3 regions of the Megalodesulfovibrio paquesii genome follow, and region 1 is predicted to be linked to each of the others. Evidence: riboswitches for the same ligand, from Rfam matches in the RefSeq annotation. Region 1 holds a riboswitch; each other region holds the start of a gene.

Region 1 (10,470 bases):
AACGTGAGCATGGCCCACCTGCGCGGCAGTCTGACGGCCTTTTTGCAGGCCCTGTTCGGAACCGGGACCAAGGTCCGCTTCCGCCCCAGCTTTTTCCCCTTCACCGAGCCCAGCGCCGAGGTGGACATCTCCTGCAACATGTGCGGAGGCGTCGGCCATCGCGGCAACGAGCCCTGCCGGGTCTGCAAGACCACCGGCTGGCTGGAGATCCTGGGCTGCGGCATGATCGACCCCGAAGTATTCCGCGCCGTGGGCTACGACTCCGAAACCTGGAGCGGCTTTGCCTTCGGCATGGGCGTGGAACGCATCGCCATGCTCAAATACGGCGTGGGCGACCTGCGCATGTTCTTCGAAAACGACGCGCGGTTCCTGCGGCAGTTCGCCTAGGCCCACCGCGCATACCAGGGAGACCGCCCCATGCGCGTGAGCTGCTCCTGGCTCAGAGAGTTCGTTCCCTTCGAGATCACCCCGGCTGCCCTCGGCGACCGCCTGACCATGCAGGGACTCGAAGTTGAGGATTTGTTCAATCCCTTTGCCTCCCTGGACCAGGTCGTCATCGGCCGCGTCCTGACGCGGGAGACCCATCCCCAGGCCGAGAAACTCTCGGTCTGCACTGTGGATGTGGGCCAGAATCCGCCCCTGACCATCGTCTGCGGCGCGCCGAACGTGGCCGCCGGCCAGACCGTGCCCGTGGCCCTGCCCGGCGCGGTGCTGCCCAATGGCGTGGCCATCAAGCCGGCCACCCTGCGCGGCGTGGCCTCTCAGGGCATGATCTGCTCCGAGACGGAACTGGGGCTTGGCGAAGGCAAGGACGGCATCCTGGTGCTCGAAGGCGCGTGCACGCCGGGCACCCCCCTGGTCGAGGCCCTGGGCCTGGATACGGAAGTCTTTGAGATCGGCATCACTCCCAACCGCGCCGACTGCCTCTCCCACCTCGGTGTGGCCCGCGAGGCCGCCCTGGCCCTGAGCATGCCCGTCACCCTGCCAGCTTTCGCGTTGCAGGAAGACGCCGGCAAGCCCGCCGCGAACGCCCTCTTTGCCGTGGAAATTCCAGAGCCCGCGCTCTGTCCGGTCTACCAGGGCCGGGTCATCAGCGGCGTAACCATTGGCAAGTCCCCGGCCTGGCTGCGCTACCGGCTCATTGCCCTGGGGCTGCGACCCATCAGCAATCTGGTGGACGTGACCAACTACGTGATGATGGAGCTGGGCCAGCCCCTGCACGCCTTTGACATGGACCTCCTGGCCGGCGGCAAAATCCGCATTGCCCGCGCCGAGGCTGGCATGCAGGTGGTGACCCTGGACGGCCAGACCCGGACCCTCATCGCCGATGACCTCTGCATCTGGGACGGCGACAAGCCCGTGGCCCTGGCTGGTGTCATGGGTGGGGCCAACTCCGAGGTGCACGACGGCACCACTAACATTTTCCTGGAATCCGCCGTGTTCCGGCCGGGCACGGTCCGCCGCACCGGCCGCCGCCTGGGCCTTTCCAGCGAGGCCGGGTACCGCTTCGAGCGGGGTGTGGACCAGCCCGGCTCCCGCTTTGCCCTGGACCGCGCCGCGGCACTGATGACCCAACTGGGCGGCGGGACGCTGCACCCCGGCGTGGCCGTGGCCGAGCCCGCGCCCTGGATCAATCGTCGCATCAACTTCCGTCCGGCCAGGGCCAGCAGGCTGCTGGGCGTGGAGATGACCGAGGACTTCTGCCGTACCACCCTGCAGCATCTCGGCTGTCAGGTGGACGAGACTGCCCCTGCCGACCTGCCCGGCGCCTGGGTGGTGACCGCCCCCAGCCATCGCGTGGATTTGGATCGCGAGGCCGATCTCGTCGAGGAAGTGGGCCGCGTCCATGGCCTGGATCGCATCCCCGGCGTGGTGCCCGCCGTTCCCCGGCAGCTGGACGCGCCGCGTCAGGACCGCACTCCCTTTGCCTGGACCATGCGCGCCAAGCACTGGGCCCGGAGCTGCGGCCTGCTGGAAGCCATCAACTTCAGCTTTTTCGGACACAAGGATTTGGATCGCTTCCACCTGCCTGTGGAAAACCGGGTCAGTGTCCTCAATCCGCTTTCCGAAGAGCAGGACGCCTTGCGCACGGCCCTGGCTCCCGGCCTGCTGTACTCCCTCAAGGTCAACCTCTCCCAGGGCGCAGAGCGGGTGCGGCTCTTTGAGGTGGCCAAGGCCTTTTTCCAGGACGCGACTTCCGAGACCACGGTGCGCGAGGAAAGTCGTCTGGGCCTTGTCCTGTATGGCCCGCGCGAGGCCGAAGGCTGGCCTCAGGCTCGCGATGTGGCGGATTATCAGGATCTCAAAGGCTTGGTCGAACATCTGCTGACCGCCCTTGGCCTGCCTGCCGGAACCTTCGCCCGAATGGACGAGCATCCCTACCTCTCGCCGGCCGTGGCCGTGACCGTGCAGGGAGAATTCGTCGGGGTGCTGGGCCGGGTGCAGCCGGAAATCGCCAGGGACTATCACGCCCGCCAGGATGTCTGGCTGGCCGAGCTGGAGCTGGACGTGCTCGCGCGGCTGGCTGGCGGGTCTGTGCCGGCTTTCAGGCCGCTGCCGGTCTTCCCGGCGTCGCGGCGGGACATCACCGTGGCCGCTCCGGCGGGCATGCCGGTGCAGACGTTGCTGGAGGCGACCCGGGACGCTGGATCAACGATTCTGGAAGAGGTGGTTCTGGTGGACCGCTATCTGCCTTCCGGCGAGGACGGCCCGCGCAACTGGACCCTGCGGTTCACCTTCCGTCATCCGTCCAAAACCTTGAAGGACAAGGATGTGGACAAAGAGATGGAGCGGCTGCACAATGTGCTGCAGCAGGCCGCAGCCAGCCCGGAGGCGGCCCGCTCCTGACGCCGACAAGGGGCAAGGTGTGTGACCGAAGAGCAGCTCCATAAGATCGGGGAAGTCGCCCGCCTCTTGGAGGTGAACTCCTCGGTGCTGCGGTTCTGGGAAACGGAGTTTCCGCAGCTGGATCCAGTGCGTACCGAGGGGGGCCAACGGCTGTACACCGAGGCCCACCTGGCATTGTTGCTGGAAATAAAACGGTTGTTATACGAGGAAAAACGCACCATCCAGGGCGCACGCCAGGCCCTGGAGGCGCGGTTCCCGGCGCCGCCGGGCAGTTCGGAGCAGCTGGCCCTGATCGATCTGTCACCCCGGCCTGCCCCGCTGCAGCCCCCAAGGCCTGCGGCGCTCACCCTGGCGGCGACCATGGCCCCCGAGCCGCCCAGACCCCCGAAGGCGGATCCGCGGCGCGACATCCTCCTGCTGGACATCGCCGCCGAACTGCGCGCCATCCGCCGTCTTCTGGAGGACGAATGACCCCCGCTTCCCCCGTGCATCCCCCGCTGTTGTCTCCCTCCCTGCTGTCCTGCGATTTCGGCCGCCTGCGCGAAGAGCTGGAGGCCCTGGAAGCCGCCGGGCTCTCCTGGGTGCATTGGGACGTCATGGACGGCCGCTTTGTGCCGAACATCACCCTGGGGCCGCCGCTCATCCGGGCCTGCCGCAAGGGCTCCTCCCTGTTTTTTGATGTCCACCTGATGATTGTGGAACCCGAGAAATATGTGGAAGCCTTTGCCGACGCTGGCGCGGATCTCATCTGCGTGCATGCCGAGGCCTGCACCCATCTGGAGCGCGTCCTGGCCCAGATCAAGGCCACGGGCAAACAGGCTGCGGTGTCCCTGAATCCGCACACCCCGCTCAATGTGCTGGAATACGTGTTGCCCCAGTGCGACATGGTCCTGCTCATGAGCGTGAACCCCGGCTTTGGCGGGCAGAAGTTCCTGGAATTCACCTACCGCAAGCTCATTGAGTTGCGGGCCATGTGCCGCCGGCTGGGCTGCTGGCCGCGGGTGCAGGTGGATGGTGGAGTCACCCCTTCCAATGCCGGCGCCTTGGTCAACTCCGGGGCCGACGTGCTGGTCTCGGGGTCGGCTTTCTTTGCGTTTCCACCTTATTATGAACGCCACCAACTGTTTCAGCAAGCCATGCGCGGGTAGCGGACAGGTTCAATTCGTCCCCGCGCCGCAGACCCATTCACCCGGCGGCCCTGGCTACGCCGCGGCCGTCCCCAGCAAGGAGAGATGATCATGTCCACCATGCGCGAGATGGCCAATGCCGTGCGCTTCCTGAGCATCGACGCCGTGCAGCAGGCACGCTCCGGCCACCCTGGCGCACCCATGGGCATGGCCGACTTTGCCGTGACCCTCTGGACCAGGCACCTCAAGCACAACCCCATCAATCCCGGATGGTGGAACCGCGACCGTTTCGTGCTTTCCAACGGCCACGCCAGCATGCTGCTGTACAGCCTGCTGCATCTGACCGGCTATGATCTCTCCATTGAGGATATCAAAAACTTCCGCCAGCTTGGCTCGCGTACTGCCGGGCATCCCGAATACAGGCACACCCCCGGTGTGGAAACCACCACCGGCCCCCTGGGGCAGGGCATTGCCAACGCCGTGGGTATGGCCCTGGCTGAAACCATGCTCGCCGCCCAGTTCAACACTCCGGACTGCACCCTCATCGATCACCACACCTATGTGGTCATGGGCGACGGCTGCATGATGGAAGGCCTCTCTCACGAGGCCTGCTCTCTGGCCGGGGCCCTCAAACTTGGCAAGCTCATCGCCCTGTATGATGACAATGGCATCTCCATCGACGGCCAGGTCCATCCCTGGTTTGCGGACAACACCCCGGCCCGCTTTGCCGCCTACGGCTGGCACGTGATTGCCGATGTGGACGGCCATGACCCGGAAGCCGTGGATGCGGCCATCGCCGCGGCCAAGGCCGTGACCGACAAGCCTTCCCTCATCTGCTGCAAGACCATCATCGGCTTCGGCTCGCCCACCCTTTGCGGCAGTGAGAAATGCCACGGTGCGCCCCTCGGCCAGGATGAAATCGCCCGCACCCGCTCGGAGCTGGGCTGGACGCAGCCGCCCTTCACCATTCCCGACACCATCTACGCCGCCATGGACGCCCGTCCCGAAGGCCGCGAACTGGAAGCCACCTGGAACGAGCGCTTTGCCGCCTATGCCCAGGCCAATCCCGAAAAGGCCGCCGAACTGACCCGTCGCATGGCCGGCGACCTGCCTGCGGATTTTCAGGATCTGGCCGCCAGCCTGATACGGGAAATGAACCTGATGGAAAAGCCAGTGGCCTCGCGCAAGGGATCCCAGATGTGCCTGGACGCCCTGGCCCCGCGCCTGCCCGAGCTGGTGGGCGGCTCCGCGGACCTGGCCGAATCCAACTGCACCCACTGGAAAGGCGCGGTGCATTACCGGCCCGACGTCCCCACGGGCACCAGCGTGAACTATGGCGTGCGCGAGTTCGCCATGGCCGCCATCATGAACGGCCTGGCCCTGCACGGCGGGTTCATCCCCTTTGGCGGAACCTTCCTGGTCTTTTCCGACTACATGCGCAATGCCATGCGCATGAGCGCCCTCATGGGCCTGAAGGCCATCTACGTGCTGACCCACGACTCCATTGGCGTGGGTGAGGACGGGCCGACCCACCAGCCCATCGAGCACGTCAGCTCCCTCAGGCTCATCCCCAACCTGGCCGTCTGGCGGCCGGCGGACGCTGCGGAAACCGCCGCGGCCTGGACCTGGGCCCTGGCCCAGGAAACCACGCCTTCGGCCCTGTGCCTGACCCGCCAGAACCTCGCGCCCCTGGTGCGCGAAGCCGACGCCCTGGCCAACATGGACAAGGGCGGCTACGTGCTGCTGGACGCCCCGCAGCCCAAGGCCATCCTCATGGGCACGGGCAGCGAGGTGATGCTGGCCGTCAAGGCGGCCCGGCAGCTGGCCGAGGAAGGCGTGGCCGTGCGCGTGGTCTCCATGCCCTGCCAGGAAGTCTTCGACGCCCAACCAAAAGCCTACAAGGACGCCGTGCTGCCGCCGGCGGTGACCCTGCGCGTGGCGGTGGAAGCCGGAGCCACAGGGCTGTGGTACAAATACGTGGGCAGCGAAGGCGCCGTGGTCGGGCTGGATCATTACGGCCTTTCCGCCCCGGCGGACAAGCTGTTTCCCGAATTCGGTCTCACGGCAGATCGGATTGTGGCACTTGTGCGGGAAATGCTGTAAGGCTTGACAGGAACGGCTGTTCCCATCCTTACGCGTCCCGTCCATCCCAGGAGATGTGATCATGCATGTGTTGCACATGGCCAATCTGGATCTCGCCGGCAAGCGGGTGCTCATCCGCGAAGACTTCAACGTGCCCCTGAAGGACGGCGTCATTTCCGACGCCACCCGTCTCACGGCCTCCCTGCCCACCATCAAGCTGGCCATGGAGAAGGGCGCCAGGGTCATCGCCATGAGCCATCTGGGCCGGCCCACGGAAGGCGAGTTTGACGAGAAGAACTCCATGAAGCCTGTGGCCGACTGGCTGAACGAACACCTGGGCGGCAAGGTCCGCCTGGTGCGCGAGCTGGAAGGCGTGGAGGCCGCTCCCGGTGAGCTGGTGCTCCTGGAAAACGTGCGCATGAACAAGGGCGAGAAGAAGAACGATCCCGAGCTGGGCAAGAAGTACGCCGCCCTGTGCGATATCTTCGTCATGGATGCCTTTGGCACAGCCCACCGCGCCGAGGCCTCCACCCACGCCGTGGCTCAGTTCGCCCCCGTGGCCTGCGCTGGCGTGCTCCTGGCTGCCGAACTCGACGCCCTGACCAAGGCCCTGGGCAGCCCCAAGCGGCCGCTTCTGGCCATCGTGGGCGGGGCCAAGGTTTCCACCAAGCTCCTGGTCCTCAACAATCTGCTCAAAAAGGTGGATGGCCTCATCGTCGGTGGCGGCATCGCCAATACCTTCCTGGTGGCCCAGGGGTATGGCGTGGGCAAGTCCCTTTACGAAGCCGATCTGGTGGAAGACGCCAAACAGCTCCTGGCTGACGCCAAGGCCCAGGGCAAGACCATCTATGTGCCCACGGATGTGGTGGTGGCTGCCGAGCTTTCGGCCACGGCGCGGCCCTTCCTCAAAAATGTGGACGAAATTGGCGCGGAGGACATGGTCCTGGACGTCGGCCCGCAGACGGCCAAGACCTATGCCGCAGCCTGCAAGGACGCCGCCACCATCGTCTGGAACGGCCCCGTGGGCGTGTTCGAATATGAACAGTTTGCCGGTGGTTCCAAGGTGCTGGCGTATTCCATCGCCGACTCCGCGGCGTTCTCCCTGGTGGGCGGGGGCGATTCCGTGGCCATGGTGGAGAAGTTCGGCCTTGCGGCCTCCATGGGCTACATCTCCACCGGCGGCGGCTCCTTCCTGGAGTTCCTGGAAGGCAAGGTCCTGCCGGCCGTGGCCATGCTGGAGGAGCGCGCCAAGGGCTAGAGGGCGCTGGCTCGGCCGCGCGCCGGCCAATTACCGGCCAGTTGACCGGACGGCCTAATTGTGATTTGAGTGCCTCGGGCGCCTGCAAAGGCTTAATAGGGAATCCCGTGCAAGTCGGGAGCGGACCCGCCGCCGTGAGTCCCATCCAACCGTCACCTCCTTGCGAGCCACTGGCCCTTTGGTCCGGGAAGGCCGGGGTGGCGGGGGACGAGTCGGAAGACCTGCCCGACAACTGACACCGCCCCCGGCAACGCGGACTTTGCCGGCCCGGCTCTTGTGGACAAGGGAAAAACGGCCCCTTCTCCTGCGCACGTGGGAGAAGGGGCTTTTTGCGTGGTTCGCCCTGTCCGACCGTCCGCACAACGCGAGGAGGAGTATCATGAAACAGGCGCTGTGCACGCTGCTGCTGGCGGTGGTCCTGTGTATGCTGCTGGGGCAGCCCGTGGAGGCCCAGGCCCATGGCGGCAAGAAAGGCGGCGAACCCAAGGTGGCCATCCTGCTGGTGGCCTTTGGCACGTCATACGAAACAGCCCGCGGTCCGCTGAAGGACTTCGAGGCCAAGGTCAAGGCGCGTTTCCCAGGCGTGGAGGTTCGCTGGGCCTGGTCGTCGCACCAGATCCGGCAAATGGAAGGCGCGGAAGCCGTCGATTCCCCGGCCGAAGCCTTCGCCCGGCTCATGGAAGACAAGTTCACCCACGTGGCCGTGCAGTCCCTGCAAACGATTCCTGGGCAGGAATTCCACATGCTCGCCGAGACGGCCCGCCGCTTTGAAGGCATGCCCAAGGGCTTGCAGCACATCGAACTCGGGATGCCGCTGCTCAGCTCCACCGGGGATTTCGAGGCCGCGGCCAAGGCCCTCCTGGCCAATGCGCCCAAGGGACGCACTGCCAAGGACGCTTTGGTCTTCATGGGTCATGGCACCCACCATCCCGGCAACGCCATGTACCCGGCCATGCAGTATTATTTGTGGAAGCTCGATCCCTTGGCCTGCATGGGCACGGTGGAGGGCTCACCCTCTTTGGATGACATTGTGGCAGAGCTGACTCGCAAAAAGCCGGCCAAGGTCTGGCTGATGCCCTTCATGGCCGTGGCGGGTGACCATGCCAACAACGACATGGCCGGCGATGAGGAGGACAGCTGGAAGACCGTGCTGCGCAACAAGGGCTTTGCCGTGGAGCCGGTGCTCAAGGGCAGCCTGGAAAATGCCGGCCTGGTGGACATCTGGATCAACCACCTGGCCGAGGCGTTGGACAAGTTGCAGTAATCCACGCGTGGCGCAGGCCATGCGGCGCATGCATGGCAGAATCGCATTGCAACCGGGCCAGGGGGCAGCTCCAGGCCCGGTGTTACATGAAAGCGGGTGGGTTGCCGACGCTCGCCGCTTCAGTGACTCCCGCCGCCCGCGGCAGGCATCGGGCTGTCCCCCTTGAACAATTCCACCGGTGTCGCCCCAGGACGCATGGCAAACACCCGCAGTGGGTTAGCAGAGGAGGATGCCTGCACGTCGGTGTAGCCCACAAAGAGAATGGACTGCCCATCAGGGGACCAGACCGGTGAAAAGGCCGTGAAATCCTCGCTGGTAAGGCGCGTGATTTTGCGGGTGGGCGTGTCGTAGAGGAACAGTGCTGTATTAATATCGTTGATCTTTTTTTGAAAAAGAGGCGTGCCGGGGACGCTGGCGCTGAACAGGATGGTCCCGGGTTCGCCGGGGCGCGGCGCGAAGCGGTCGGCGCTGGTGAAGCCTTCGCTCCTGCCGGCGAACTCGGTCAGCGGGGTCCGGGCCAGGACTGCGCCATCCAGGCCCACGCGATACCAGTGTGACATGTCGTGATACGAGATGCTCTGGCCGTCCGGAGCCCACACGGGCTCAAACACATCATCGCCGTGCTGGCTGTCACCACCGGTCCTGATGATGCAGGCAGGTGATTTGCCAGGGTCCAGGGTCCAGAGTTCGGTGTGATCGTCCCGGAAGGAGCAATAGAGCAGGTGCTGCCCCGTGGGGGACCAGGCCACGGTGCGCAGGATGCCGCCGTCGTGGACCAGGACCTCGGTGTTTCCGGTATCACGGTGATACAGCACCAGATCTCCATGCCTGGAGTCCTTGTCTGAAGAGCCTTCCACAGGGATCCATACGACCCGCATCCCATCCGGAGAGAGCGAGGGCGACATGCCCTGGCCCAGGCGCACGGGTTTGCCGCCCACGCCATCGCGATACATGACCGCACCGTCCAGGCAGTACACCAGGGGGAATCCAGGCTCGGCGGCATGGGCCGTGGCCGTGGCGGCCAGCAGCCACAGCGCGCAGCAGAGCAGGGGACACAAAAGGGGATGACGCATGGGGCGGCTCCTGCAGGCTCAGGGGTGAAAGGGAAGCACGGCCATTCCGGCCAGCACCCACACCCTACGCGCATCGCCACCACTTCGCCATTCGGAAGAAATGCCGGGCCGCTGTGGCGGATTCTCCGGACACGCACCCGCTACCGCGTGAAGTAGCTGACGAATTCCTGATTGCCCTTGGGGCCAAGGATCTTGGAGGGGACGACGCCAACCAGCGTCATCCCCAGTTGCGAGGTGACAAAGGCCGCCACCGTGTCCACTGCCTCCTGGCGGTCTTCCTCGCGCCGGACCACTCCTTTGACCGTGCGGCCTGGCCCCAGTTCGAACTGTGGCTTGATGAGCGCCACCAGCTCGCCGGGCGTTTTGAGGAACTGCAGGCAGGCCGGCAAGACCTGCGTGAGCGAGATGAAGGACACGTCCACGCTGATGCAGTCCACCAGCTCTGGCAAGAGATCCGGCTCGGCGTGGCGCAGGTTGATGCGCTCCAGGTTGACCACCCGCGGATCGGCCACCAGCTTTTCGTGCAGCTGGCCATGACCCACGTCCGCGGCATAGACGCGCGCCGCGCCATGCTGGAGCATGCAGTCGGTGAATCCACCCGTGGACGCGCCGGCGTCCAGGCAGACTTTTCCCGTAAAATCGAGATGAAAGGCCTCAATGGCCGTCAGCAGTTTTTCCGCCCCGCGGGAGACGAACCGCTGCGGCGCCTTGAGGGAAAGCAGGGCCTCCGGCGGCAGGGGCTGGCCGGGCTTGGCCACAGGCTCGGGGCCGTGGGGCGTTTCCAGCAGCACCTGGCCGGCCATGATCAGCCGTTTGGCC
Region 2 (10,470 bases), on a different contig from region 1:
TCCTGGAATTCGGTCATGCGCTCCCGGACATGATCCAGCAGCCGCACGGCCAGGGCATAGCCGGCTGGGGTGGTGATGTCCTCGGCATCATTGGTGAAGTTGCGGACCATCTCATTGAGGCCGTTGACGCCGATGGTGGAGAAGTGGTTGCGCAGGGAGCCGAGGTAGCGCTTGGTGTATGGGAACAGCCCGGCGTCCATGCGCCGGCTGATCTCCTTGCGTTTGATCTCCAGGCTGGTCTTGGCAATGTCCAGCAGGGCATCCAGGCGGGCGAGCAGGGCGGCTTCGTCCCCACGGTGCATGTAGCCCAGCCGGGCGCAGTTGATGGTCACCACGCCCACGGACCCGGTCTGCTCGGCGCTGCCAAAGAGCCCGTTGCCGCGCTTGAGCAGCTCGCGCAGGTCCAGCTGCAGCCGGCAGCACATGGAACGGACCATGTTCGGTTCCAGATCGGAATTCACGAAGTTCTGGAAATACGGCAGGCCGTATTTGGCTGTCATTTCAAACAAAATATCCACGTTGGGCGATTCCCAGGGGAAATCCTTGGTGATGTTGTACGTGGGGATGGGGAAGGTGAACACGCGGCCCTTGGCGTCCCCGGCGGTCATGACCTCGATGTACGCCCGGTTGATCATGTCCATCTCGTACTGCAACTCGCCGTAGGTAAAAGACATTTCCTCCCCGCCAATCACGGGACGCTGGCCGGCCAGATCCTCGGGGCAGGTCCAGTCGAAGGTCAGGTTGGTGAAGGGCGTCTGCGTGCCCCAGCGCGAGGGGACGTTCAAGTTATAGATAAGCTCCTGGATACACTGGCGAACCTGGTCATACTCCAGGGCGTCCTTGCGGATGAAGGGCGCCATGTAGGTATCAAAGGAGGAAAAGGCCTGCGCGCCGGCCCATTCGTTTTGCAAGGTCCCGAGAAAGTTGACGATTTGCCCAACAGCACTGGAAAGGTGCCGGGGCGGGTTGGCCTCCACCTTGTCCGGCACGCCGTTCAGGCCTTCCTGCAGCAGGGTGCGCAGGGACCAGCCGGCGCAGTAGCCGGCCAGCATGTCCAGGTCGTGGATATGCAGATCGCCTTCGCGGTGGGCCATGCCCACTTCAGGCGGGTACACGTGGCTCAGCCAGTAATTGGCCACCACCTTGCCGGAAACATTGAGGATCAGCCCGCCAAGGGAATAGCCCTGATTGGCATTGGCGGCCACGCGCCAGTCCTGCCGGTCCAGGTATTCATTGACCGAGGCGGCCACGTCCACCACGGTTTTCCGGTCCTGCCGCAGGCGTGCGCGCTGGTCCCGGTAGACGGAATAGGCGCGCATGGTCTGGAAATGATTGGCCGAAATAAGGACCTGTTCCACCACATCCTGAATGCGTTCGATATCCGGAATCTGCCCGGCAAAACGGTGGGAAAGGACCTTGACGGCCTGGGCGGTCAGCAGCCGGGCCTCGGTATCGTCAAACTCGCCCGTGGCCGCGCCGGCCCGGCGGATGGCAAAAAAGATCTTGTCCGCATCAAAGCCCACCACGGCGCCATCGCGCTTGCGAATGCGCGCAGGCACAGCCGCAGCCACACGGGGCGAGGCAGGAGGGGTGACGGATGGAAACAGCGGCTCCAGGGAGCCGTCGGAACTCAGTTCGGCGCAAGGCATCGGTTCCCGCATGGCATACTCCGCGATGCCGCCGCACTGCGCGGCATCGTCATGGAACCGAGGAAAGGAGGGCCTCCGGACGCAAACCAACGCGCCGGATGGCCGGGCCGCCTTCCCTCGAGGCTCCCAGTGGGTGCGTCCGCAAACGGGCGTTGCAGACGGCGCTGGCAGGTTTTCGGACTTGCGAACAAGCCGGCCGCAGGGCCGGGGGCCTACTGTCCGCCGCTTCCCAGGCCCAAAGCCCAGTGCCTATGGCGGGGGTTGTTTTCGCTCACCGCTGCGGGGCAGCCCCGGATTTACACCGGGTTCCCTCTTGCCGCCGTCCCAGAAGGACAGGCGCCAGCACAGCCCTGATATACGTCCGGAGATGCGCTCAAGTCAACTCAGCTCAACAAAATTTGACTTCTGTCAACGGATCCCAACAGATGTCACGCTTGACCAACTGAAATTTGACTGGCTCCCTCCTTGTGATAGGATGATCCGGCAGCGAGCCTCCGCGCGATCCCCGCGCCAGCCTTGGATAAACGGGAGGAGCAACACATGCAGCCACACATGAAGCTTCCACACCATGGCCGGGGCATGCGGACAATCCTGATGGAATTTTTCACCAAACACATTGGACTTGTTGCGTTTATTTTTTTGCTTGCCACGGGCGGGCCGGCGGCCGCGGCGGCCGGACAGGACTGCTACCGCAACAGCCGCTTTGGCTACGAGCTGTGCCTTCCGGCCGGGGCGCTCACTGCCCGGCCCGAGGCGGACAACGGCGACGGCCGCCGCTTTCTTGCACCGGATGGGGGCATCGAACTGCTGGTCTGGGCCGCGCACAACGCCCTGGACGAGACCCTGCCCCAGGCCTATGCCCAGGCCCGGCAGGAGGACGGCCTGCAGGTGACCTATCACACCACCAAAAAGGATTGGTTCGTGGTGTCCGGGTATCTGAACGGCCGGATTCTCTACCAAAAGACCTGGTTGCGGCAGGACGTCTTCTATTCCATTCGCCTTGTGTACGACGCCGCCCGCAAGGCCGAGGTGGATCCCCTGCTACAGCGGGCGCTGGAGGGCTTTCATTTCTAGGGTGATGTCCGGGCGCGATCTTGCGGCTATTGAGGCGGCGGGGCAACGCCGGCCCTGGCAAAAATCTCGGCAGCAGGCAAGCCGTCCGGCAGCGGCTGCGTGGCGTTGGGCAGGCGGAAGAAGACCACCTCGCCATCGGCGCGGACCACTGCGGGCGGCGCTCCCGTCAGATCCTCCAGAGAGGTCACCAGAGCGGTGGCGTTGTCCGCGTAGCCCCGGCGGTCCACATACACCCCGGCAAACCCCAGACGCTGCAGCACCTCCAGCTGACGCGGCAGAGGCTCCCGGGCCAGGGCGCGGTAAAAGAGGTCGCCTTCGCGGCCCCGGATGCCGGCGTAGCTCCAGCGCAGGGTGCTCGAGTGCAGATATCCCGCCGCTAGGTCATAGGTTTCCAGCCGTTCCAAGGAAGGCTGCTCCGGAAATGGCATGTACGGCAGCTGATACACCGCGCTGCCCGGCGGCAGCTGGGCTTCAATGGATTGGATAAAGGCCTGCTCCTGCCGAAAAGCCTGGGCGGTCGCATTGATCTGGCCTGCAAAGGAGGGAAGGGTCTGATCCCACAGCCCGACGCGAAGCAGCAGCACCGCCAGCAAGGCCATGACCAGCCGGGCCCGCAGCGGGGAAAGCCAGCGTTCGCAGGCCAGCTGCAGCACCAGCAGCAGCGTGAACAACGCCCCAAAGGCCATGAAAATACTGATGCGGTTCCAGCTGCGCAACATGGGTGAGACAAAGGCCGAGAACATCGCCCCCAGGCCGCCGACTGTCCCGAACAGGAACAGGACCAGACCAAACACGCTCATGAGCCGCAGCCGGCGTTCCAGTGCGCCGCCTGCAGCGATGACAAGCAGATGCCAGAGGGACAACAGGAACCCTGCCGCACCCACAAGGCCCAGGGTGGCAGAGGTGTTCTCGTTGATCAGCGGCCGGGTTATGTTGTATGCTTTATTGTAATAGTTGAAAAAAAACAGCCGGTGATTCTCGCGCGGCAGCAGCAGCTGCATCATCTTGAAGCCCAGATACTCGGATTCCGCCGCATGCCGGGCCGCCACTTCCGGGTTGGGGCCGTGGAGCAGGTGATACCAGATTGAGGGCGCGACATTGAGAAACACCCCGCCGGCCACGGCGGCGCAGTACAGGCCGGCCCGGACCAGGGGTGCGGCGCGGCCGGTCTGAACCCAGCCCGCAATGCCCCCCACGGCCAGCAGGATGACCCCGAAAAAGGCGTAATACACGCCGAACGAGGCCGCGGCGACCAGCACCGCCAGCAGGGGCCAGCCCGGGCCGGCCCGCCACCGCCAGCGCCGGCCCTCGTCCCCGGCAGCGCTGGCTACCACGGCGGCATAAAAGAAGATCGGCGCCACAAAATACCAGGTCAGAAAAATATGCCCCAGCCGCTGGGCATGGTAGGTCGCCATGGCATAAAGCACGGCCAGGGCCAGACTCAGGGCCTGCCGCAAGCCCAGCAGGCGGGCCACCAGATAGGCCGCCAGAAAGACCGCCGGGTAGCTCAGCAGGTAATACAGGTTCATGGCGCCGTACCAGGTGCCGGTGCACCAGCCCAGGGCCTTGATGATCAGCAGATTGCCGCTGTCCGAGCCGGGGTAGTCGAAGAAGGCGGATCCAAAGGGATAACCGCTGCGTGGATTCTCGAAAATCCATCCTTCCATGGCCCGCTGGGAGAGCCAGGCGTGGCTCAGGCCGTCGCCGGTGTACACGTATGGGAAGCTCAGTTCCGGCACAAACATGGCGGACTTGCCGCTGGTGAACATGCCGGCCATGACGAACACAGCCAGGCTGCCGATAAGCAGCGCCCACCAGTCCTGACGCAGGCAGGCGCGCAGGGATTCCGACCCCATGCGCCAGGGCACGCCGCTCCCGGGGCCGGAAGCGCCGGCGGTATCACCGTGATCATGGGGTGTCGCAGAACGGCGCATGCTCTCTCCAAAGCCGGGCGAAGGCCAGGCGCACAGGGGTCAAAAAGGGCGGAAATGGCCAGGGGCGCGGCGGGCAGGCTCAGCTTCGGGAAGCATCCGGCTGCAGCGTCCCGAACTCGGCCATGAACGCGTCGAAACTGCGGACATAATCCGCCGGATCATACGGCAGGGAGGCGTACACGGCCAGGATGGCATCTGCCGAAAAATTGTACTGCGTACCCCAGACGCCGGGGCGCATGTGCAGGCCCCAGTCCGGCGCGTCCAGGCAGACTTCCGCAGAGCTGGCGCCATCGTTGACCACCACATGCACCGTGCCAGAAATGGCGATCAGGAATTGCTCGCAGGCCCGGTGCGCGTGCTCGCCGCGGACCTTGTCGTTGGGCACGTTGTGTACGAAAAACTGCCGCACCGGCACAAAGGGCAGCTCCTTGCCGAACTCCACGGTCATGAGTCCGCCGCGCAGATCCTTGAATACCGGCAGCGGGCACAGGCTGCAGCCGCCCACGCCCAGCGCCACGGGCTCGCGGGGGGCGCTGGTGGCAGGGCTGTCCGGCAGCCTGTGCAGGGGCAGGGAACTCTTACGCTCCTCGCCGGGACCGCCAGAAGCGTAGCCCATGATCCGGGCCGGATTGCCATAGACGATGGCATTGGGGGGGACGCTGCGGGTCACCACGCTGCCCGCGCCGATAAAGGCGTTGCGGCCGATGGTCAGCCCGGGCAGGATGGTGGCGTTTGCGCCGATGGACGCCCCGGCCTCCACCACGGTGGGCAGAAAGGCCTGCGGCCGCATGCGGGAGCGGGGCCGTTTGTCATTGGTAAAGGTGACATTCGGGCCGACAAAGACGTCATCCCCCAGGCGCACCCCGTCCCAGAGCTGCACGCCGCATTTGATGGTCACCCGGTCGCCAACCTGCACGTCATTTTCAAGAAAGACATGGTCACAAAGGTTGCAATCCGCCCCGACCACGGCGCCGGGCAGCACATGGGCAAAGGCCCAGACCCGGGTGCGGGGGCCAATGGCCTGGCTTTCGCACAGGGCCTGCGGATGGATAAAGGGCGCGTCACTCACGGGAGGCTCCTTGCTGCCCGGACTCTGCCTGAGGATGCACAAGGTGCAACGCCGTGAGCGAGAGCGGGCGTCGCTTGGTGTTCTCGAAGGCCCGCCAGAGATAGCAGCCTATGAGCCCCTGTGTCAGCAGGATGCTGAACCCGAGAAACAGCAGGGTGAACATGATGGCCAGATAGCCGGGCACATGGATGAGGCCGAGCAGCCAGGCCACAAGCTCCACAAGACCCAGCAGCACCGTGAACACCAGCCCGGCCAGCCCCACGCCCAGGGCCACGCGGATGGGCAGATCGGAAAAGGAAAAGATGCTGTCCAGCATGTACGTCAGGCGTTTCTTCAGCTTCCAGGCGCTCTTGCCATGCTGCCGGGCCTGGCGGGCATAGGGCACGAACACCCGTCTGTACCCCACCCAGAACAGCTGCGCCACCAGGGAGCTGTTGTTCTCCTGAAGCTGCAACAGCGCATCGCGCACCACGGTGTTGCAGCCGAAGATATCCACTCCGCCGGGGGGCATGTCCGGCAGCACAAAACGCCGGTACAGTGTCCAGAAGGTGTTGGAAAGCAGCGCGCTCCATCGGGAATCCTGGCGGCCGGTCCGCTGGCCACAGACGAGATCCACCGTGCCCGAGTCCAGCAGGGCGAAGAACTGGAGGATCAGTTCCGGCGGTTCCTGCAGATCCGCAGCCATGACGGCCATGCTCCTGCCCCTGGCGGCCTCCAGCCCGCGACGGATGGCCGTGAATGCGCCAAAATTGCGGGAAAGAGCAATGAGTTGAGCCGCATAGGGCAGCTGCGGCAGCTGCGCCTGCAAAAGCTCCAGGGACTTGTCCGGAGAGCCGTCCACCACAAAAACCACTTCCATGGCCGGGACGGCAGCCGCCAGATCCGCCAGCGCCGCCAGCAGCGAAGGGATATTGGCCTCGTTGCCGTAGACGGGAATCACCAACGAATGCAACACCGCGTCCCCGGCTCCGGAGAGCGGGGCGGCGCTATTGCCGGAGGAATCGGGCAAGGACATCGCAGACATGGTCCACCTCTTGCGCGGTCATTTCCGCGTAGCAGGGCAGCGTCAGAATCTCCGCCAGGGCGCGGCGGCTTTCGGACAGATCGTGCACCACCATGGGCAGGCCCTGCTGGCTGGCCTGATCGGGATCCAGCCGGGGATACATCACCGCCGAGGCCACGCCCGCCTCAGCCAGAAACGCCTGCAGCGCATCGCGCCGCGGATGGCGGCACACGGCCAGATGCCCGACAAAGCCCGCCGTGGCCGGGCCCACAAAAGGCAGGGCCGGGGAGACCGCGGCGTACCGCTGCACAATGGCCCGGCGTGCGGCGTTCCAGGCGTCCACATACGGCAGCTTGACCCGCAACACCGCAGCCTGCACGGCGTCCAGTCGGCTGTTGCGGCCCATGGGGGTCACGGAATCATAACGCGTCTGCCAGCCGTACTGGGCCAGGCGCTGCAGACGCAGGCGTAGGTGTTCGTGCCGCGTGCCCACAAAGCCGCCATCGCCCATGGCCCCAAGGTTTTTGGTGGGGTAAAAGCTGAAGCAGGCCAGATCGCCCATGGACCCGCAGCGCGCGCCATCGTGCAAGGCGCCGTGGGCCTGGGCGCAGTCTTCCACAATGGCCACGTCCTGACGGCCCATGGCATCGAGCCCGGCGCGCAGGGCCGGCACATCCAGGGGGATGCCATACAGATGCGTGGCCACCACGGCGCGGGTGCGCGGGGTCACGGCGGCCAGGGCCGCGGGGATGTGCATCACCAGTTCGGGCGTCACATCCACATACACCGGCGTGAGCCCGGCAAGCCGACAGGCCGTGGTGGTGTACCCGCCGGCGTTGGCCACGGTGACGACCTCCGCCGCGGCGCCAGACGAAGACGCGGCCGTGCCGGGTTGATCCTCCAGACAGCGCAAGGCCAGCTCCAGGGCGTCCGTGCCATTGGCCACGCACACCCCGCCGGGCAGATCGCACCAGGCGGCAAACTCCCTGGTAAAGGTGTCCACCTCTTCGCCGCCGATCCACCAGCCGCTTTCCAGAACACGCAGGACGGCGGCGTCCAGCGCCTGCTTGTGCGCCCGGTACTGACGGCCGGGCTCGTTCATGGCGAGTTTCATGGCATCCTTAAGAGTGGATAAGAGACCCCGTTCCGGGGAAAAAGGTGACAAGGTGCTCAGAAGCAAGCAGATTGGCGCGCTGCCGCACCGCTCCAGGGGCGCCCCCCACCCCGTGGCTGCGCAATCGTTAATGCGTCTTTACAAATCATCGACAAGGCATGCAAGTAGGGAAAGCACCGGGGGTGATGTAAGAATAGCACCTTTGATATCAACTGACAGACCGTCAAAAATAAATATTCTGCGCTCTAAGTTGACAGGATGGGTGGGGCAGGGGTGGTGTTAATTTAGGGTACATGCATATTTGTCACTAAGATGCCCGCCATGTGGCCGAATCAAGTCGAGCGCCCTGGTGATGGGGGCACGGCGCAGAAGAAGCCTTGACCTTTTTACGACTGTTCCACTATGGATAAGATAATTTGGCGATTCAACCAAGTATATTTCTAAAAAAACGAGCCTGGAGGCCGCCATGGCTGCACAAAAATCCCTGTCCTTCCTGGATCGCTTCCTGACCCTGTGGATCTTCCTGGCCATGGCCCTGGGGGTGGGGGCGGGGTGGCTGATGCCGTGGATCAAGGACGTCATCAACTTCTTTTCCATCGGCACCACGAACATTCCCATCGCCATCGGGCTCATTGTCATGATGTATCCGCCCCTGGCCAAGGTGCGGTATGAAGAGCTGCCGCGAGTCTTCAAAGATGTGCGGGTATTGGGATTGTCCCTCGTCCAGAACTGGATCGTCGGGCCAGTCCTGATGTTCCTGCTGGCCATCCTGTTTTTGTCCGGCCATCACGAATACATGGTGGGGCTGATCCTCATTGGACTGGCGCGTTGCATTGCCATGGTCATCGTCTGGAACGATCTGGCCGAGGGGGACTGCGACTATTGCGCCGGGCTGGTGGCCTTCAACTCCATCTTTCAGGTGCTGTTCTTTTCCGCGTATGCCTGGTTCTTCATCACCGTGCTGCCGGGCGCCATTGGGTTGAAAGGCGAGCTGGTGGACATTTCCATGGGCCAGGTGGCCACTTCGGTGTTCATCTATCTGGGCATCCCCTTCATCGCCGGGGTTGTCACGCGCATCTGGGGCCTGAAAAAGCGCGGCAAGGACTGGTACGAGCAGGAGTTCATTCCGCGCATCAGCCCCTTCACCCTCATTTTCCTGTTGTTTACCATTGTGGTCATGTTCTCTTTCAAGGGCGACAAGATCGTGGAGCTGCCCTTTGACGTGCTGCGCATCGCCATTCCGCTGTGTGTGTATTTTGTGGTGATGTTCCTGGCGTCCTTCTGGATGTCCTGGAAGGTGGGCGCGAACTATGAGCAGGCCACCACGCTTTCCTTCACCGCAGCCTCCAATAACTTCGAGTTGGCCATCGCCGTGGCCATTGCCGTGTTTGGCATCGACTCCGGGGTGGCCTTCGCCGCGGTCATCGGGCCGCTGGTGGAGGTGCCGGTGCTGATCTCCCTGGTGCACGTGGCCTTTTATATCCGCCGGAAATACTTCCCCAACGCCGTCCAGACCCCGATCGGCGTGTGCCACGTGCGTTGCGAGGCGGGGAAGTAGAAAGGAGTGGGAAAAGACATGAAGGCGGGGGAACTGAGTTCCCCCGCGCCCCCTCCAGTGGGGGAAAGGAGGAGATGGTGAAGAAGACGAGGATATTGTTTCTGTGCACCGGAAATTCCTGCCGCAGCCAGATGGCCGAGGGCTGGGCCAGGGCCTTGAAGGGCGAGGCGCTGGACGTCGCCTCCGCCGGCATCGTCCGGCATGGCCTGAATCCCCGGGCCGTGCAGGCCATGGCCGAGGCCGGGGTGGACATTTCCTGGCAGACTTCCAAGACCATCGACGACCTGCCGAGTCTGGACTTCGACTGGATCATCACCCTCTGCGGCCACGCCAATGAGAGCTGCCCCATGGTCTTTGGCCCGGCCAAACGGCTGCATGTGGGATTTGACGACCCACCCGCCCTGGCCGCCAAGAGTGAAAAGGACGCTGTCACCGAAGCGGAAGCCATGGCCCCCTACCGCCGGGTACGTGACGAAATCCGGGCGTTTGTGGAAGGGCTCCCTGCTTCCCTGGACGGGCCGCAAGCGGACTGAAGCGTCGTTCTCCTTTTTTATTGACGGGAATATGAAGCGCGGGTAGATTCTGTCCTTGGCGATTTTGCCAAATAGCGTGCGAGATACACCCCTGCCGTACGCGCGGCTTTTTTTTGACTCAGTACTTGGCCGGTTCGCCAAATGTAGAACTCAGGAGTCCCCATGTTCTGGAAGCATGAATGGAAGGCCCTGGCGGGCATTGCCGCCGTGTTCTTGGCCTGCTTCTATCTGCCGGTGGGCACGCCGCGGTTTGATGGCGCGCTGCTGGAGGCCTTGCAGCTGGTCAAATGGTACGCCCAGGAGCACGTGCTGCTGTGCCTGGTGCCGGCGTTTTTCATCGCCGGGGCCATCGGGGTGTTTGTCAGTCAGGCCGCGGTGATGAAGTATCTCGGCCCCACGGCCAACAAGGTCTGCGCCTACGGCGTGGCCGCCTGTTCCGGCACGGTGCTGGCCGTGTGTTCCTGCACCATTCTGCCATTGTTTGCCGGCATTTACCGCATGGGCGCGGGCCTGGGGCCGGCCTCGGCGTTTTTGTA
Region 3 (10,470 bases), on a different contig from region 1:
GCGCCCTCGCCCTCGCGGCTGGCAAGGGAGATGGCGCCGCCCAGGGAATTCACCACAAGATTGTACACAATGTGCAATCCCAAGCCGGTGCCCCCCTGGCCGCGGCGAGTGGTGAAGAATGGATCAAAAGCGCGCCGGCGTACCTGTTCGGGCATGCCCGCGCCATTATCCTGATACGTGAGGACAAGCGTTCCCGGCTCATCCGAAGGTCGAACGGCAAGATGCATTCTGCCGGCGTTCCCGGAGTGCTTGAAGGCATGCGCCAGGGAGTTCATGACCAGATTGCTGACAATCTGGGCCAGTGCTCCGGGATCGCACACCAGCTCCAGGGCCTCAGGGCACTCCACCGTCAGGGTGTGCGGGGTTCGCTTGAGCTGAGGCCGGAGACTGAGGATGAGATCATCGAGATATTCCTTGAGGTTGATCGCCCGCAGCTCATGCACGCTCTGGTCTGCGGCCACTTGCTTGAAGGACCGGACCAGATCGGCCGCGCGGGTGCAGTTGGCCACCATCAGGCGTGTGGCCTCGCTGGCGTCTTGAACAAATTCAGTCAGTTGTTCGGCCGTCAATGTCTGATCGGAAAAGGCGTGGCTGATGGTGGCCACATCTTTATCCAGCTGCGAGGCTGCAGTGAGCGCCACGCCCAGCGGGGTATTGATCTCGTGGGCCACACCGGCCACCATGGAGCCGAGCGAGGCCATTTTTTCTTGTTCCTGCAGCGTGTTGTGTGCACGTCGCAATTCTTCTTCGGCCTCAATCAATTCAGTGTCGTCCAGAAATACCCCATTGATGACCACGCGCTTCAGGCCGTCAACCTCCTGTTCGCTGACCCGGGCCTTGATGCGCAACCAGCCGTTGCGGCCGTGAAGGTCGATGAACCGGCCCAGGTATTCCCAGCGCGGCGGGCGTTGCAAGGCGTGCTCAAGGGATTGCAGAAACGCCGCGGACGGCTGCATCAGATCGGCAATGCGGTCCAGGGTGGCCAGGTCTGGATTCATGCGGAAGAGCTTGGCAAACCGCGGGCTGATAAAGGTGAATCCAAACCGTTGGGAAAGGGCGGAGGTGTCCGGCTCCAGTTCTTCCAGCCGAAAGAGCACCCCCGGGACACTGGCAGCCATATCCATCAGTTGCCCGCGGCTGGCCTCCAGGGCCTGCGCCGCGGCGACGAGGTCGGAAATATCCCGCCATTCCACAAGGATGAATTCCACATGGTCCTGCTCGAAGACCAGCGGCTTCACGCTCACATCCACTGGGTAGAGGTGGCCGGCGCTGTCCGCGTTGAGACTTTGATATCGCGACGGACGCCCGGCCAGGGCATCGGCGACAGCCTGGCGGGTGGAGGCGGTCCCGTGCGGGGCTTCGGGGCGCCACCAGCGTTGTTCCCAAAACGCACAGCCAAGCACCTGCTCAAGGGAGGCATCAATTCGCAGCAAGGCCGCCTGATTCACCTTGAGCACCTTGCCCATAGGGTCTAGCAAGGCGACGTACTGATTGGCATTTTCGAAAAGCGCTACCAGCATTTCCTCGTTGTGCTTGCAGCGGTCCTGCCAAAACCGGGCCCGCGTTGCAGAGCGGATGAGAAACGCCAGAAAGGCCAGCAGCAGCACATCGGCCAGCACCATTCCGGTGATCACGGTTCGTGCGGCGCTCTGCCAGCGCGACATGGCTTCGGAATAGGGCTGCTCCAGGATCAGGCGCCCCCCCTCAGGGGTGGGCAGCGTGGCTCGCAACACGGAGGAGGAAAAATCCGGGGAGCCTTGAAGCAGGCGTAGTGGGTCCTGCCCCGGACGCTCCAGAATCAGGAGGCTTTGCGGTGGCAACAATTCCTTCAGGAGGGCGTCCGGTGGCGGAAACGCCAGGGCGCCTTCGCCCTGCACGGCGACAAGCCTTGCCTCCAGTCGTTCCAGAGCAGCGCGTTCTGCGGCAACGCGGTGCTGGCGATAATGCATGGCAAAATAGCCATTGAGCACCAAAAGAAAAATCCCTGCAAAAATACATATTTGCAGAGTGTGTCTTGAGAAAAGTGGCTGCGACGCAGCAGATGACAAGGAGGTGCCGGCCATGAGGCTCAACAGGATGTATAAGGATGTGCCAAAAAGGACGTGCGGAAGTGGGTAGCTCCTTACCATGGGTGCCTGAACAGGTCCAGCGGCAAATTATCACAATAATGTCAAGGGAATAGCAATCCTAAAAAAGAGGAGAAAGCGGGTGTTCAGGCAACAGCATCCAGGACCAGATGGCTGAGATAGCCCAACACGGCGGCAAGGTAGCCCGGGAGAACGGCCTGCCAGGGAAGTTGATAGAACCACAGGGGCAAGGCGCAGACCAGGGCCGGGATAAGAAGCGCCGCCCACCACCGGTGCGTAAAGCCCCGGTGGCGCGAAATGGCGGGCAGCATGGCAATAAATCCTAATATTGCCGACCACTTGTATCGCTCTTGGGCCATGAGTACCATGTCCACCACGGCCAGGAGGGCGTAAAAAAGGTGCTGGCCCTTGGAGTTGGTGTCCACATCCGGGAAGATGGAAGCGCCCAACCCGATGAGCATCAGCATGGTGGCGGTAAAGGGATCGAAGGTGGCCAGGTTGTGATGGTGTGCCGCTGCCAGTCCACCTCCAATCACAACACCACCGAAGGCGAGGTGCAGCTTGTATCCGGGCATACTCATCTCTGGGCTCAGGTGCGTCCAGCCATTTCCTTGCTGCTCACGCGTGGAAAGTCAAGATTTCAGTGGTTGATCGATGTTTCACGTGAAATAACATCCTTGAATTATTGTCTATTATTTTTGACGAGAGTGGGGAAGGGTGGCTGTTGGTTGCGCCGGGTTGATGTGTGTTGATCACAGTGGGGCACAGCCCCTTTTGACTTCTCCGCCCCCCTGCGCTAGACAGCCCGCAAGAACAGGAAACGGAAGACGGTGTAAATCCGTCGCGGACGCGCCGCTGTAACCGGCAATCTCCCCGCCTGGGCCACTGTTTCTGCGGAAATGGGAAGGGTCAGGCATTGCGCAAGGGGCCGGAAGCCAGAAGACGCCCTGTTCTGGAGCAAGACTGCCTCGCGTGCCAGGCAGGAGTGGCAACCAGTCTGCATACGCGCGTTTGCCAGGAGCCCGGCGCTCCCGAACGCGTTTGCGCCGTTGTGTTGTTCCCGCCCCTGTGTTCCCCCCGCGTTGCATCTCCGCTCCTTTGTTCAACACGCGAACGGCAAGGAGTTTTGGCAATGGAAACGCATGTGCTTGGATTTCCCAGAATCGGCTCGGCCCGCGAGCTCAAGGTTGCCCTGGAAAAACGTTGGCGCGGTGAGAGCAGCGCAGAACAGCTGGATGCCACCGCGCGCGAGCTCAAAATCCGGCATTGGGCCCTCCAGCGCGAGGCCGGGCTCTCCCTGGTGGCTGTCGGAGATTTCTCCCTGTACGACCACGTGCTGGACACGGCGGTCGCACTGGGGCTTGTGCCGCCCCGCTTTGTGGCCCAGGACGGCGAATCGGCTCAGGACCGCTACTTCCGCATGGCCAGGGGCGACGCCGCCCGCAACCTCCCGGCCATGGCCATGAAAAAGTGGTTTGATACCAACTACCACTTTATGGTTCCCGAGCTCTCGCCCGGCCTGCAGCCCACCCCGGGGGGCCTGCCCGCCATTGAGGATGCCGCCCTGGCCCAGTCCCTGGGATTTCGACCCAAAACCGTGCTGCTTGGGCCCATCACCTTTCTGAGCCTGTGCCGCGAGGATCATGGTGCGGACCGCTGGGCGCTCATGCCCGCGCTGCTGGAGGCCTACGCCGAACTTGTGCGGCAGGCGGCCGTGCGCAGCAAGTGGATCCAGCTGGATGAGCCGATTCTGTGCACCGAGATGTCCCCGGACGCCCGGGCCTTTTTTGCCCAGTCCTGCAAGGCCATCCGCCGTGCTGCGGGCGATTGTCCCGTGATGCTGGCTGCCTACTATGGCCCACTTGGGCGAAATCTGGAGCTGGCTCTGGACTCTGGCTTTGCAGCCGTGCATGTGGACGCCGTGCGCGGCCGGCAGGAGCTGGAGGCCGTGGTCAGCCGTCTGCCTGGCGGCATGCGGCTCTCCCTCGGACTGGTGGACGGGCGCAATATCTGGAAAACTGATCTGAATGCGGCCCGCCAGCGGGCTGAGGAACTGGCCCGCCGCCTGGGAGTGGAGCGGCTGCTGCTCGGCTCCAGCTGCAGCCTGTTGCACAGCCCGGTGGATCTGGAGTCGGAAACGCTCCTGCCTGCACGCGAGCGACGCTGGATGGCCTTTGCCGCGCAAAAGTGCCGCGAGGTGGCCGCGCTTGGGGAGGCCGTGGCGGGCAATGCGGACGAGGCTTTTTTTGCGGAGAATGCCGCCTGCCTGGCCGAGCGCAGGGCTGCTCCGGAACTGTGCGACCCGGCCGTTCGCGAACGGATCGCTGCGGTGGAGCCGGCAATGACCCGCAGGCAAAGCCCGTTCCCGGTGCGCAAAGGGCTGCAGCAGGCGGCACTGCAGCTGCCGCTCTTGCCCACCACCACCATCGGCTCCTTTCCGCAAACGGCCGAGATCCGAACCGCCCGTCTGGCCCACCGCCGCGGCGAGATGAGCAACGATGCCTATGCACAGTTCCTGGAACAGACCATTGCCGACACCGTCGCCCGGCAGGAGGCGCTGGGTCTGGACGTGCTGGTGCATGGCGAATCCGAACGCAATGACATGGTGGAATACTTCGGCCAGATGCTCCAGGGCTTTCGCTTCAGCGGTAACGGCTGGGTGCAGAGCTACGGCAGCCGCTGCGTCAAGCCGCCCATCATTCTGGGGGATGTTTCCCGCCCCGGCCCCATGACCCTGCGCTGGATCGGCCATGCCCAGTCCCTGACCAGGAAGCCGGTCAAGGGCATGCTCACCGGTCCGGTGACCATCCTGAACTGGAGCTTCGTGCGCGATGACCTGCCACGCTCGGAGGTCTGCAGGCAGATCGCCCTGGCCATCCGCGATGAAGTGCAGGATCTGGAAGCCGCGGGTGTACAGATCATCCAGATCGATGAAGCCGCGTTCCGCGAGGGGTTGCCTCTGGCTCCCGAGGCCCAGGAGACCTATCTGGAGTGGGCCGTGGAGGCCTTCCGTCTGGCCTCCTCCGGCGTGCAGGATGGCACCCAGATCCACACCCATATGTGCTACAGCGAGTTCGGCCCCATCCTGCGCTGGATTGCGGCCATGGATGCGGATGTGGTCAGCATCGAGTCCAGCCGCAGTGGCATGACCCTGCTGCAGGCCTTCAACGACTTTGATTACCCCAACGACATCGGCCCTGGCATCTACGATATTCACAGCCCCCGCGTGCCCGAGGTGGAGGAGATGGTGCAGCTGCTGCGCAAGGCGCTGGAAGTCATCGACGCCGAACGGCTCTGGGTCAATCCGGATTGCGGCCTGAAAACCCGCGCCTGGCCGGAAACCATGCGCAGCCTGGCCAACCTCGTCGCCGCGGCCAAGGCCGTCCGGGCCGAGGTGCAGGGCAGATAGGACGAGACCAGAAAACGAGAGGGAGCCCCTTTTGAAAAGAGGCTCCCTCTCACACGGGTCGTTCTCAAAGGAACATGCTCTAGAACATGTTCTTTTCGCTGTCGGCCAGGGTCTTTTCGATGACTTCCTGCAGGGCCGGGGGCAGGCCCTGGATGTCCACGTTCAGGAAGCCCCGGACGATGGTGGAGGTGGCTTCATCCTCGTCCAGGCCACGGGCCATGAGGTATTCGATTTCTTCCTGGTCAATCTTGCCCACGGCAGCTTCGTGGGAAAGCTCCACGCCGTCCACGTCGGCCACCAGTTCGGGGATGGCGTGGATCTTGCCGCCGCCCAGGATCAGCCCCTTGCATTCCAGGTGCCCCTTGGCAGGCACGTGGGTGCCGGAGATGCGGCCGCGGTTGATGATCACGCCGCCGGTGGTCAGGGTGCGGGCGATGATTTCCGTGCGGGTGTTGGGCGCGTTCAGCACCACCTCGCTGCCGGCGTCCACATAGGAGCCGGGAGGGGTGACCACCACGGAGTTGAAGCGGGCCACGGCGCCTTCGCCGTCCAGGGTGATCTTGGGATACATCTGCAAATCCCGTACGGGCTTGAGCAGGATGTAGTTGTTGATGAACACGCCATCCTGCCCGACCACGCCAGCAGACCGGGGACGCACGGTGGTGTCCTCGCCCCAGTTGTGGATCATGGTGAAGGACAGTTTTCCGCCCTTTTTGATATAGAATTCAGAGATGCCCATATGGGCCGCACCCTTGGCGTCATGTGCCACGGCGCAGCCGGTGATGATGTGCAGCTCCGAATCCTCTTCCACAATGATGAGGTTGTGGACATTCTGGCCGACCTGATTGCCCTTGATGAACAGGCAGGACTGCACCGGTTCGGTAATTTTGGCGCCTTTCTCGGTGCGGATGAAGTAGCCGCCATGAAGATTGTCACGGGCGGCGCGAGTGAAGTCATCCTTCTCCGGGTCCACCAGCTTCCACATGTATTCCGGCAGGCCGTCGTACTTTTTGAGGGCGGCCTTGATGTCCAGGATTTCAACACCCTTGTGGTGGGTTTTGCAGTGGACGTTGGAGTGGTTCATGTGCACGAAGGAGCCGCTGCGCATGTGCTCGTCCACATCCACGCCGGCCATGAGCAGGTCGTGCTTGTCCTGGGGGCTCAGGGTATGCAAATCCTCGATGGGAGCCGCCTCTGCCCCGGTGAATTTGAACGATTTGAGATCGATGGGAGTGGGCATGGTATTTCTCCAGTGTCGGCAGAAAGCTAGTTCAGGCAGCGGACGCATTCCTGGTAGCCATACTTGCCGACGTGGTCGAGGATGTCTCTGGGGTTGGCCTCGCAGCAGAGGTGGCCGTTGTAGAGCACCTGGCCGCGGTCTGCATTGATGTAGTCCAGGATATAGCCGGTGTGGGTGATGATCAGCCCGGAGGTGGCCTGCCGGGTGGCTTTTTTGGCCTTCATGGAGAGCTTGGGATCGGGTTCGATCTCGCCGCGCAGCAATTCCCGGACGGTTCTGCCGATGAGATGCATGTTCTCCAGGTCCACGCCGGATTCGGGTTCGTCGAAGAGCACCAACGAGGGCTGCTGGGCCATGAGCTGCAGCAGTTCCGAACGCTTGATCTCGCCGCCGGAGAAGCCGGAGTTGATGTCGCGGTCCAGGAAGTGGTCAAAGTTGACCTTCTGGGCCAGGCTCTCCACGTCCACGGATTTGCCCTGGGCGCACATCTGCACCAGATGCCGGGTCTTGAGGCCGTGAATGGTTGGAGGGCGCTGGAAGCTCATGCCAATGCCCAGGCGGGCGCGTTCGTAAATGGGCGCGCTGGTGATATCCACGCCCTTGAAGGTGATTTTCCCTTGGGTGATGGTATAGTTTCCAAAGCCCATGAGGGTCATGAGCAGGGTGGTCTTGCCGGAGCCGTTGGGGCCAAAGAGGATGAACGTCTCGTTCTCGCGAATCTCAAGATTGATCCCCTTGAGCACGGGACGATCGGCCACCATGGCGTGGAGGTCCTCGATGATGAGCATGGGCGCTCCTGTGGGGGTATCGAGTGGTATCATGGCGTCCTTGCGGGTACGGATCGCCGCCTGGTTACAACTGGTGGGCCCATCTGCCTGACCTCTCCGGGGGGCGTGTCCTGGCGGCTGGACAGCCACGCAGCCGGAATGGTATGCCCTATGCAAGTGCAACTGGTTTTGCACGGCCAGGGCTGGCAGAAGGGTCGGCCGGCTCTTTACTTAATCACTTCCGTGTGGATTGTCATGCCTCCGGCGTGCATTTTCTGCGGCACCATACGCAGGTTGTGCCGGGGAGTCAGTTACTTTCTCTTGCCAAGGACGTTCCATGGCCCGAACCGTATTGATTTTTCTTGTGCTGTTAAGCCTGCTGTGCACTGAGGCCATTGCTGCAGACCCCAAACCCGGCGGCAGGCCGGGGGGAAGACGGTCGCCCGCGGTGCCGGAATTCGTCGTCATGCCTGGGTTGCGCTTCGGGATGACTGTGCAGGAGGTGCACGCAAATCTCAAGCGTTTGAACAAGAATGAAGATGCCGTGCTCCTGACCACCATCTGCGGCATTCCCCTGGGGCTGGATGTGCTGGATGGTGCGCCCGTCTTCACCACGGACACAGGCATCACCATGGCCAAGGCCCACGGCTACGAGCCCATGTTTTTTTACAACAACAAGCTGATTGCCATCAAACGCACCATCCGCGAGCTGGACGAATTGACTTCATTGAAGCGGGAATTCCCTTCCGGGCGGTTTCGCTTTCATCATTTCCCCGGCGTGGATGAACCCCTGCGCGTGTTTCAGGCCAAGGACCGGGGCAGAATCATTTTCACCAACCAGCATTCCGATGTCTACATCTTCGATGAAGCCCTGCGCAGCCAGGTGCTGGCCGGCCTGACGGGCTCCTACTGCTGGCACACCAAGACCTTTGGACCCAACCAGCAGGGATTTGTGCAGGAATACGCCACCTGTGTGCGCTACCGCGGTGACATCCCGGCCAGCCGCCTGAGCCAGGACCTGGTCAGCTGCCAGAAGTTCTGCCGTGAGACGCCGAAGTTCCTTTCCTCGTCGCAGTGTCAGGCCATCTGCCAGGAAGCCTACACGCGGGCCTCGCAGTAGGTACGCCGCATCAGGACAGGCAAACGCGCATCGCCTCGAAATCCCAACCAAAAACAAGGCCGCCCGCAATGCATGCGGGCGGCCTTGTTTTTGGCGGGATCAAAAAAGCTCAATCCATTGAAATGTTATCGATCTTTGGGTCAAGACGCCGGGCTTGGGCCATGTCCTGCTGGGCCTTGGCCGCCTGGCCAAGGTTCAGCCAGTTGAAGCTGCGGTTGGCGTAAGCCCGGGCGGAGCCGGGGCGAAGCTTGAGGGCTTCGGTGTAGTCGGCAATGGCCCGTTGATCATCCCCGAGCATGGTGTAGGCGTTGCCGCGGTTGATGAAGGCTACGTAATCCGGGTTGTTTTCAATGGAGCGCGTGAAGTCCCGGATGGCGGAAGAGGGGTCGTTGCGAGTCAGATAGATGTGGCCGCGGTTGTTGTAAATGTAGGTCAGCAAATGGTCGCCGCCGTCCAGGGCTTTGGAATTGACCACCTGGGTGTACAACTCCAGCGCCATGGGCAGGTTCTTTTCCTGCTGGGCCTTGATTGCCTGATTGGCCAACCCGATGACGGTATAGTCTTCCTCGGTCTCCACGGCGGCGGCGGGCAGGGCCAGGCAGATGCCGAACAAACACAGCAAGGGCAGGGCGATGACGGAGCGCAAGGGAGGGCGGGGCATGATGAAACTCCTGGGCGGCAAGGCGACGGCGTCAACAGGCCGGCGGGGTTCAGGATTGCATGGCAGGCCCGTCAGTTCCGGACCTCAGGTCTGGACGGGCGCAGGCACCATGGGCGGCAGATGTGCCCAGGGGGTCCGGGCAACGGCGGTTTCCACATCGGCCACGGCCGGGCAGGCCGCAGCGTCTTCAAGAGCTGAAGCAATATTCGCGCCAGCTGCCGTTTCGGAGGGTGCCTCTGCGGAGGGGGCGGTGTCCTCTTCCGGGTCCATGGCCAGCTGTCTGATGCCGGGCAGGGCTTTGTCCAGGGCTTCGGCCAGCACGGGCACGCCCTGGGGGTGCCAGGCGTTCCAGAGTTCGTAGGCTTTCCAGTATTTTTTCAGGCGCAGCAGGCACAAGCCAAGAAACAGCGTGGCGTGGTCCAGCTGATGGGCCGGGGCTTCTTTGGGGCTGCTTTGGGCCAGGGCCAGGGCGCGCTGGAACTCCACGCGGGCCTGAATGTACTGGCCGAGATCGTACAGGGCTCTGCCCAGGCAGAGCCGGGGCATGATTTCCTTGGGATATTCCTTGGCAAAGTCACGAAAATGGCGCACCGCTTCGGCCAGATCCCCGGCAGCCAAGGCCACGTTGCCGTCGCGGGCCAGGCTCACGCGGCGTTCCATCTCCCTGGCCTGGGCATCGGCCTGGGCCTGGGCGCGGGCTTCTTCCTCGGCCCGTTTTTTCTGGAGGTCCGGATTGGCTTTTTCCGCCAACTCCTTGACGCCGGGAGGAACCAGGCGGGAGAAGAGTTGCCGGCGGGACATCTTATTGGATGCGTCGTCGCGTTTTGGGGGCATGGCTCGCGCTCCTTGCAGAAGGGGGCATCCTAGTGCGAGAAGGCGCGCGGGTCAATCGGCAAGAGCGCCCTGTCGCGGCGGGACGGGGCTGCCCTCTGGCCAGCACAAAAAGGCCCCCCCGGGCCTTGGCAGGAAACGCCCGGGGGGGTGAGGAGTGCGACGAGTCGCACGCGATGTACCTGAACGGGTACTAACCGCCGATGAGCTGCATGGCCATTCTGGGCAGAGAGTTGGCCTGCGAGAGCATGGCGACGGCAGACTGGGTCAGAATCTGCTGACGGACGAACTCGGTCATTTCCAGGGACACGTCCACGTCGGAAATGCGGGATTCGGCAGCCTGCAGGTTTTCGGA

The links. A riboswitch is a leader RNA that binds a small molecule or an ion and turns the genes downstream of it on or off. The one in region 1 is predicted to bind cobalamin.
Region 2: another riboswitch for cobalamin. It lies ahead of ACYQ00_RS20525 (ribonucleoside triphosphate reductase); the one in region 1 lies ahead of ACYQ00_RS14600 (sirohydrochlorin cobaltochelatase).
Region 3: another riboswitch for cobalamin. It lies ahead of metE (5-methyltetrahydropteroyltriglutamate--homocysteine S-methyltransferase); the one in region 1 lies ahead of ACYQ00_RS14600 (sirohydrochlorin cobaltochelatase).

Annotation. Positions count from the first base shown of each region.
Region 1 is NZ_BAAIGQ010000006.1:377,775-388,244, forward strand. It holds gene pheS (phenylalanine--tRNA ligase subunit alpha) at 1-387, shown strand, start outside; gene pheT (phenylalanine--tRNA ligase subunit beta) at 418-2,847, shown strand; gene ACYQ00_RS14580 (MerR family transcriptional regulator) at 2,869-3,318, shown strand; gene rpe (ribulose-phosphate 3-epimerase) at 3,315-3,995, shown strand; gene tkt (transketolase) at 4,086-6,077, shown strand; gene ACYQ00_RS14595 (phosphoglycerate kinase) at 6,139-7,314, shown strand; cobalamin riboswitch at 7,374-7,557, shown strand; gene ACYQ00_RS14600 (sirohydrochlorin cobaltochelatase) at 7,694-8,578, shown strand; gene ACYQ00_RS14605 (biopolymer transporter Tol) at 8,698-9,651, opposite strand; gene ACYQ00_RS14610 (TlyA family RNA methyltransferase) at 9,792-10,470, opposite strand, start outside.
Region 2 is NZ_BAAIGQ010000009.1:7,176-17,645, forward strand. It holds gene ACYQ00_RS20525 (ribonucleoside triphosphate reductase) at 1-1,661, opposite strand, end outside; cobalamin riboswitch at 1,799-2,008, opposite strand; gene ACYQ00_RS20530 (hypothetical protein) at 2,190-2,723, shown strand; gene ACYQ00_RS20535 (hypothetical protein) at 2,750-4,657, opposite strand; gene ACYQ00_RS20540 (WxcM-like domain-containing protein) at 4,737-5,726, opposite strand; gene ACYQ00_RS20545 (glycosyltransferase) at 5,719-6,750, opposite strand; gene ACYQ00_RS20550 (DegT/DnrJ/EryC1/StrS family aminotransferase) at 6,713-7,843, opposite strand; gene arsB (ACR3 family arsenite efflux transporter) at 8,310-9,401, shown strand; gene ACYQ00_RS20560 (arsenate reductase ArsC) at 9,479-9,934, shown strand; gene ACYQ00_RS20565 (permease) at 10,097-10,470, shown strand, end outside.
Region 3 is NZ_BAAIGQ010000005.1:844,360-854,829, forward strand. It holds gene ACYQ00_RS10410 (PAS domain-containing sensor histidine kinase) at 1-1,949, opposite strand, end outside; gene ACYQ00_RS10415 (metal-dependent hydrolase) at 2,213-2,668, opposite strand; cobalamin riboswitch at 2,910-3,031, shown strand; gene metE (5-methyltetrahydropteroyltriglutamate--homocysteine S-methyltransferase) at 3,220-5,496, shown strand; gene ACYQ00_RS10425 (SufB/SufD family protein) at 5,576-6,736, opposite strand; gene ACYQ00_RS10430 (ABC transporter ATP-binding protein) at 6,763-7,524, opposite strand; gene ACYQ00_RS10435 (hypothetical protein) at 7,841-8,623, shown strand; gene ACYQ00_RS10440 (tetratricopeptide repeat protein) at 8,733-9,284, opposite strand; gene ACYQ00_RS10445 (tetratricopeptide repeat protein) at 9,369-10,118, opposite strand; gene ACYQ00_RS10450 (flagellin N-terminal helical domain-containing protein) at 10,309-10,470, opposite strand, start outside.